2 regions of the Aquabacterium sp. G14 genome follow, and region 2 is predicted to be linked to the other one. Evidence: predicted binding sites of a transcription regulator. Region 2 holds the regulator's gene; the other holds the start of a gene.
The links. Region 2 encodes FNR, which switches genes on or off when oxygen is low (the NO sensors DNR and NnrR bind a similar motif). Its sites were predicted from a motif close to TTGATNNNNATCAA; they were not measured.

Region 1 (3,436 bases), on a different contig from region 2:
AACTGAACAAGGGCCCGGGCACGGCCTGCGCAGCACCATAGCCTGCCAAGAAGACATCGTTGCCCACCCAACCGGCCGGCACGACACTGGCCTGCAGCATGGGCAAGACCACGTGACCACCGCCGAACACCAGCGAGCCCGCCTGGTAGAAACTCGCCAACGCCGACCACAGGTAGGAATCTGACCACGCCGCCACGGCTGGCAAGGCGAGCAACAGCAATCCACACAGGGTCAACAAGACCGCCCCGGTGGTGCGGCTCACCCCGCCATCCTGATGCTGTGCCGCCGGAAGATGCGGAAGTGCCAGCACCCGCCACCCGATCAAACCGCCCAGCACCAGGACCAGGATCTGGATGAACGGTGATGGCAGCAGCCACACCATCAAGGCCGCACCAATGGCCACGCCCGCACGCAAGCGGTCGGGGCACAAGGATTTGGACATGCCCCACACGGCCTGGGCCACCACGGCCACGGCCATGACCTTCAAGCCGTGCACCACACCCGATGCTTCCCAACCGGCCCCGCTGAGCACGCCAAATGCGAACAGGATCAGGGCCAAGGCCGAGGGTACGGTGAAACCGACCCAGGCAGCCAGCGCGCCCCACCAACCCGCACGCCGCAGGCCCAGCGCCATGCCCACCTGGCTGCTGGCAGGGCCAGGCAGGAACTGGCACAAGGCCACCAGGTCAGAGTAGCCCTTCTCGTCCAGCCACTGACGGCGTACAACGAACTCGTCGCGGAAGTAGCCCAGGTGTGCCACCGGGCCGCCAAACGAGGTCAGGCCCAGTTTGAGAAAAGCGAAAAAAACTTCAAGTGCCGAGCCCTGTCGACGCGTCATGGCGCCCGGCTGGGAATCAAGTGGATGGGACATGGTGCCTCACAGATCGGCGCATGGTAGCGCCCTCAGGTGACAGTTCGTCAGCCGCCCGACTGGGGCTGCAGCGCGATCACAGCCATGCCCATCAAGGCCAGGCCCGCCCCCAAGGCATCCCAACGCGTCAGCGCAACGCCATCGACCCAGTGCAACCACAGCAAGGCCACGGCGATGTACATGCCGCCATACGCCGCATAGGTTCGCCCTGCCGCGCTGGGATGAAGCGTCAACAGCCAGGCGAACAAGCCAAGCGACACCGCCGCCGGCGCCAACAGCCACAGGCTACGCCCCTCCTTGACGACCAGCCACGGCAAGTAGCAGCCGACGATCTCGGCCAGTGCCGTCAAGGCGAACAACAGGGTCAGGCGCAGGAGTTCCATGAGACTTGAGGGAAATGGCTGATGAGGCTTACACCTCCAAGCGAATACAGACCCGCGACGATACCAGAGCTCAAAACCAGGTCATTTCGACACATCTTGGGTCACCCTGACTTGAATTCCATGCCAGTCAAATCGACTCTTTGCAACGCAAGTTGTTGATTCATATCAAAAACGCATTGGCATGTGTATTGCGCTGAAGCAGCGTGGTTCATTTGTTTTGATATTGGCTCTGGGGGCTCTCTGCTGTGGATACGGCTTTCATACTTCTGTCAGCGTTTGTGCTGTCGTTTGTTGCGCTATTGGTTTTCATCTGGTCGCAAAGTCAAGGCTTGTTTGACCGTCGTGCCAGTGGGGCAGAAATCATCTTTGCGCCAGGTGAGATCGGTCACATCGAAGAGCCGGCTGTATCGCGGCAACAGCAGGGGCAATTGCAGTCTGCGATGGAGGCAGGGGTGCGAAGCGGTACGCAGGCCGACGCGCAGTCGCTGCTTGATCGTGCACAGGCGGACGCCTCCACAGCGCCCCTGGTGCTCTTTCTCTTTTGCTGCGCCGTGGTTTGGTTGCTCGTTGCCTCGGCAGCAGGCTTGACCGCCTCGGTGAAATTACATGAGCCAGATTGGCTGGTGCAGCAAGCGTGGCTGACGTTCGGGCGCATCCGCACCCTGCATCTGAATGCCGTGGCGTATGGATGGGCCCCGATGGCCGGCCTGGGCATCGCGATGTTCGTCATTCCGCGCTTGTTGAAGCGCCCTCTCATGGGAGCGCGCTATGCCATGCTGGGAGCCGTGCTGTGGAACGCCGCATTGATCACTGGATTGGGCAGCGTGGCGGTGGGCATCAGTGACGGCATGGAATGGCTGGAGATTCCATGGCAGATCGACTTGCTCTTCGCCGCAGGCGGGGCATTGATGGCCATGCCCTTGATTTACACCTTGGTCAACCGACGCGTAGAGCACCTGTATGTGTCGGTCTGGTACATGGCCTGTGCACTGTTCTGGCTGCCGGTCTTGTTCATCGTCGCCAAGATCCCTGGGCTGCACCAAGGAGTACAGCAAGCCGCGGTGAACTGGTGGTTCGGCCATAACGTGCTGGGCTTGTTCTACACGCCCCTGGCGCTGGCATCGGTCTACTACTTCTTGCCCAAAGTGATCGGCCGTCCGATCCAGTCCTACAACTTGTCTTTGCTGGGCTTTTGGGGGCTGGCGTTTTTCTACGGCCAGGTCGGTGGACACCATCTGATTGGCGGCCCAGTCCCGCAATGGATGGTCACCCTGTCGATCGTTCAGAGCATGATGATGATCATTCCTGTGCTCGCCTTCACAGTCAACCAGTACCAGACGCTGCAAGGAAACCTGAGGGCCTTGCGGTACTCGCCTACCTTGCGCTTCATTGGCGTGGGCGGGCTGATGTACACGGTCAGCTCGATCCAGGGTTCATTTGAAGCCTTGCGCAGCATGAACGCCGTGACGCACTTCACCCACTACACCGTGGGCCATGCGCACTTGGGCTTGTATGGCTTTGTCAGCTTCGTCTTCTTCGGCGCCATGTATTTCGTGCTGCCGCGCATCACCGCGCGAGAGTGGCCGTATCCACGGCTGATCTCGGTGCATTTCTGGCTGGCCTTCATCGGCATTGGCATCTACTTCGTCAGTCTGACGGTGGGCGGGTGGCTACAAGGGTCGGCCATGCTGGACGCCAAGCAATCGTTCATGTCGTCCGTGGCCATCACCTTGCCATATCTGCGCGGCCGCAGCGTCGGCGGTGGACTCATGGTGCTCAGCCATCTGGTGTTTGCATGGCATTTCATGTCCCTGGTGCTGCAACGCGGCCCCCAGCGACAGGGTGCAGCCGTTCTCTCTGTGCAATGGCAAAAGGGAGGCGTGCAATGAGAAGCGAGTTCAAGCTGCTGACTGGCGCCATGGTCATGCTCAGCCTGTCGACCAGCGCCTTGGTGGTCGTCCCCTACCTTCAGGTGCGAGACACCGCTCCCGCCGAGGGGCTCAAGCCCTACACCAGTGCTCAGTTGCGCGGCAGAGCGGTCTACATCGCCAATGGATGCGTCTATTGCCATACCCAGCAGCCACGCGCAAAGGGCTTTGGGCCCGATCTGGCTCGGGGTTGGGGCCGCGCCACGGTCGCAGCGGATTACGCCTACGACCGCCCTCACCTGCTGGGCACCATG
Region 2 (3,436 bases):
TCTACAGCCGTCCGCCGTTCCGCGTCGACATCGTGCGCGACCGAGGTGCGCTGGCCCGCGTGGTCGACGAGGGCTACATCGAGAACGTCTACCGCGTGCAGTTGATGAATGCCAGCGAGCGCGTGCAACGCTATCGCGTGGGCGTGGAGCAACTCAATCAAGCCAAGGTGCAAGGCGGTGAGAACGTCGTCTTGGGCCCAGCCGAGGCGCGCTGGGTGCCCATCGCCGTGCGGATTCCACCCGAGGTGGGTGCGCGCATGGGCTCGGGTGCCACCGGCGTCACCATCCTGGTGGAACAATTGCGCCAGGGCGACGCGCCTCAAGTGGATGTGCGTGAAAAGACCACCTTCATGGTCCCGCGCTGATCCCTCACATTTTTGGACTTGACATGACACAGCCTCTCTCTATGCAAAACCCGTCCACCCCGGTGGACAACCCGCCCTGGTACCGCCTGCCCATCGTCTGGATGGTGATTGGTGGGCCGGCCGTGGTCGTGGTGGCGGCGCTGATCACCGTCGGCATCGCAGTCAAGAACGTCGACCCCGTTCTGGACACTTCGGCCTCGCCGACGCAGAAGGAGGCGCCAGCCTCGAAGGCGCGCAATCACGCCAACGAAGACGCGACGCCTACGGCACCTGCCGAGAAGTGAGTGCGTGCGTGTCGCCTGCGCCCTAGGGTTTCTTCTGGTGAAGGATGGGGCCTATAGGCGCACCATGTGTCCTGTCTCCCCACTATCAGGAGCAGGGCATGACGAGCAACACGCTTCGCACCGCGCAGGTCCTCTGGCCGGCTTTCTTGATGGCCGGCGTGCTGGAAATGCTGGTTTTCAGTGTGCTGGATCCCTCCGCACTGAGCTTCGGTAACTGGCACCCTGACGCCACCACGGTCTATAGCCTGGCGTTTTTGGCCTTCTGGGCCTTGATCGCGGCGGCCGCCGCGACGTCACAATGGATGGCGGCGGCCACGCAGTTCGACGAATCATCCGCCGAACGTGTGCCGCGTCAACGTCGGCGACGCGCCTCCCACCGAACCGTCCAGCACGTTTGAGTCGAGCAGCAAAAAGCCCGCACGCAGCGGGCTTTTTCGATATCGAAGCGCTTTATCAGCCCTTCACGCTGTTCACCAGGGCCCGCAAGCCCGCCTCGTTGGTGATTCGGATGTCGCGCTGCTTCACCTCCAGCAGTCCTTCGTCCTGGAACTTCGAGAAGGTGCGACTCACCGTTTCGAGCTTCAAGCCCAGGTAGCTGCCGATTTCTTCACGCGTCATGCGCAAGACCAGCGCCGACGACGAGAACCCGCGGGCGTGCAGACGTTGCGTCAGGTTGAGCAGGAAGGCGGCGAGGCGCTCTTCAGCACGCATGCTGCCGAGCAGCAGCATCACACCATGGTCGCGCACAATTTCGCGGCTCATGATCTTGTGGAACTGATGCTGCAGGTCCGAAAACTCGCGCGACAGATCTTCCAGTTGCCCGTAGGGAATCACGCACACCTGGGAGTCTTCGAGGGCGATGGCATCGCAGGCGTGGCGGTCGGTGCTGATTCCATCCAGGCCCAGCAGTTCACCGGCCATCTGGAAACCGGTCACCTGATCGCGGCCATCTTCGGAAGACACACGTGTCTTGAAAAAGCCGGTACGCACGGCATACACCGAACGGAAGGCGTCGCCGGTGTGGAAGAGGGCGTCGCCGCGCTTGACGGTGCGACGTGTGGCCACCAGCGAATCCAGGTGGCTCAATTGAGGTTGGGTCAAGCCGACAGGCAGGCACAACTCACGCAGGTTGCAGCTGGAACAGGCGACCTTGAAGGCGTCCAGCTTGACGCCGCCACAAGAGGCCTGTGACTCCGCAGGTTCACCCTGACGGCCTTGGGGCTGATTCGTGGAAGTACCGGTGCCAGTGACGTCGGTGATCGGAAAAATACTGTTCAACATGCGTAACCTCAAAGCCTGCCCGATTGTTGCCGCAATGACGGCTGAGAAATTGAGTTAGATCAACCCTGATGGCCATGAGTTTGGCACAGTGGCTCACATGAGTGAACCTGTCATCATTTCCGTCGTGCCAAACACGCCCGTTGTGTCCCGCGACATGCTGTCGCGGCTGGACGTCAATGGGCCACGGTACACCTCCTACCCGACTGCCGATCGGTTTGTGGAGGCTTACGGGCCTGCTCATTACCGTCAGGCACTGCAGCAGCGCGCGGAAGGGGGTGGTGTCATTGGCGGTGCGGCAACACCTTTGTCAGTGTACGTGCACATTCCGTTTTGCGAATCGGTTTGTTATTACTGCGCCTGCAACAAGGTCATCACCAAGCATCACGAACGGGCAACCGAGTATCTGGAAGCCTTGCGCACCGAGATCCAGCTGGTCAGCTCCCAGTTGGGGGCACCGCAGCCCCTGTCGCAACTGCACTTCGGTGGCGGTACCCCGACCTTCCTGACGGACGAGGAGCTGGGCGGCCTGATGACCACGCTGCGCACCGCTTTCCGCTTTGTGGAAGGCGGCGAGTACGCCATCGAGATCGATCCCCGCACCATCGACGCCGCCCGCCTCAAGCGTCTGGCGGCCATGGGCTTCAACCGCCTGAGCTTCGGCGTGCAAGACTTCGATCCCGAGGTGCAGCAGGCCGTGCACCGTGTTCAGCCTTTCGAGCAGGTGGCCGCCCTCATGCAGGCCGCGCGTGATGAAGGGTTCCTGTCCATCAACATGGACCTGATCTACGGTCTGCCCAAGCAGACGCCGGAGAGCTTTCAGCGCACCTTGCAGCAGGTCAGTTCCTTGAAGCCCGACCGCATTGCGCTGTACGCCTACGCCCACCTGCCGCAGCGTTTCAAACCTCAGCGGCGCATCCACGCGGCCGACCTGCCCAGGGCCGAGGACAAGATCGGCATGCTGTCGACCGCCATCGAAGCCTTCGGCCAGGCTGGTTACGACTACATCGGCATGGACCACTTCGCGCTGCACCACGACAGCCTGGCTGTCGCCAAGCGTCAGGGCCGTCTGCACCGCAATTTCCAGGGCTACAGCACCCATCCGGACAGCGACCTGATCGCGCTGGGCGTGTCGGCCATCGGCAAGGTGGGGGCGCACTATTGCCAGAACGCCAAGACGCTCGAGGAGTACTACGACGCCTTGCGCGCCGGTGAGTTGCCCATCGTTCGCGGCCTGACCCTGTCTCGCGATGACCTTGTGCGCCGCGCCGTCATCATGGCCGTGATGTGCCAGGGGCGTGTCGACTATGAATCCATTGAACTCGCCTACCTGATCGATTTCAAGCAATACTTCGAGGCTGAACTGCGCCTGCTGGAGCCGCTCGTCGAGTCGGGGCTGGTGCAAATGGAGTCTGACGGTGTGCGTGTGACCCCCTTGGGGTGGTACTTTGTGCGGGCGGTGGCCATGGTGTTCGACCGCTACATCCAGGCCGACAAGACCTTGGAGCG

Region 1: a site for FNR is predicted at 1,410-1,423, ahead of WIT60_RS13580 (cbb3-type cytochrome c oxidase subunit I). Genes of this name have one in related genera too.

Annotation. Positions count from the first base shown of each region.
Region 1 is NZ_JBBEYB010000014.1:5,699-9,134, reverse strand. It holds gene chrA (chromate efflux transporter) at 1-871, opposite strand, end outside; gene WIT60_RS13585 (YnfA family protein) at 919-1,254, opposite strand; gene WIT60_RS13580 (cbb3-type cytochrome c oxidase subunit I) at 1,500-3,143, shown strand; gene WIT60_RS13575 (cbb3-type cytochrome c oxidase subunit II) at 3,140-3,436, shown strand, end outside.
Region 2 is NZ_JBBEYB010000003.1:231,363-234,798, forward strand. It holds gene ccoG (cytochrome c oxidase accessory protein CcoG) at 1-365, shown strand, start outside; gene WIT60_RS05515 (nitrogen fixation protein FixH) at 389-649, shown strand; gene WIT60_RS05520 (hypothetical protein) at 748-1,047, shown strand; gene fnr (fumarate/nitrate reduction transcriptional regulator Fnr) at 1,103-1,930, opposite strand; gene hemN (oxygen-independent coproporphyrinogen III oxidase) at 2,028-3,436, shown strand, end outside.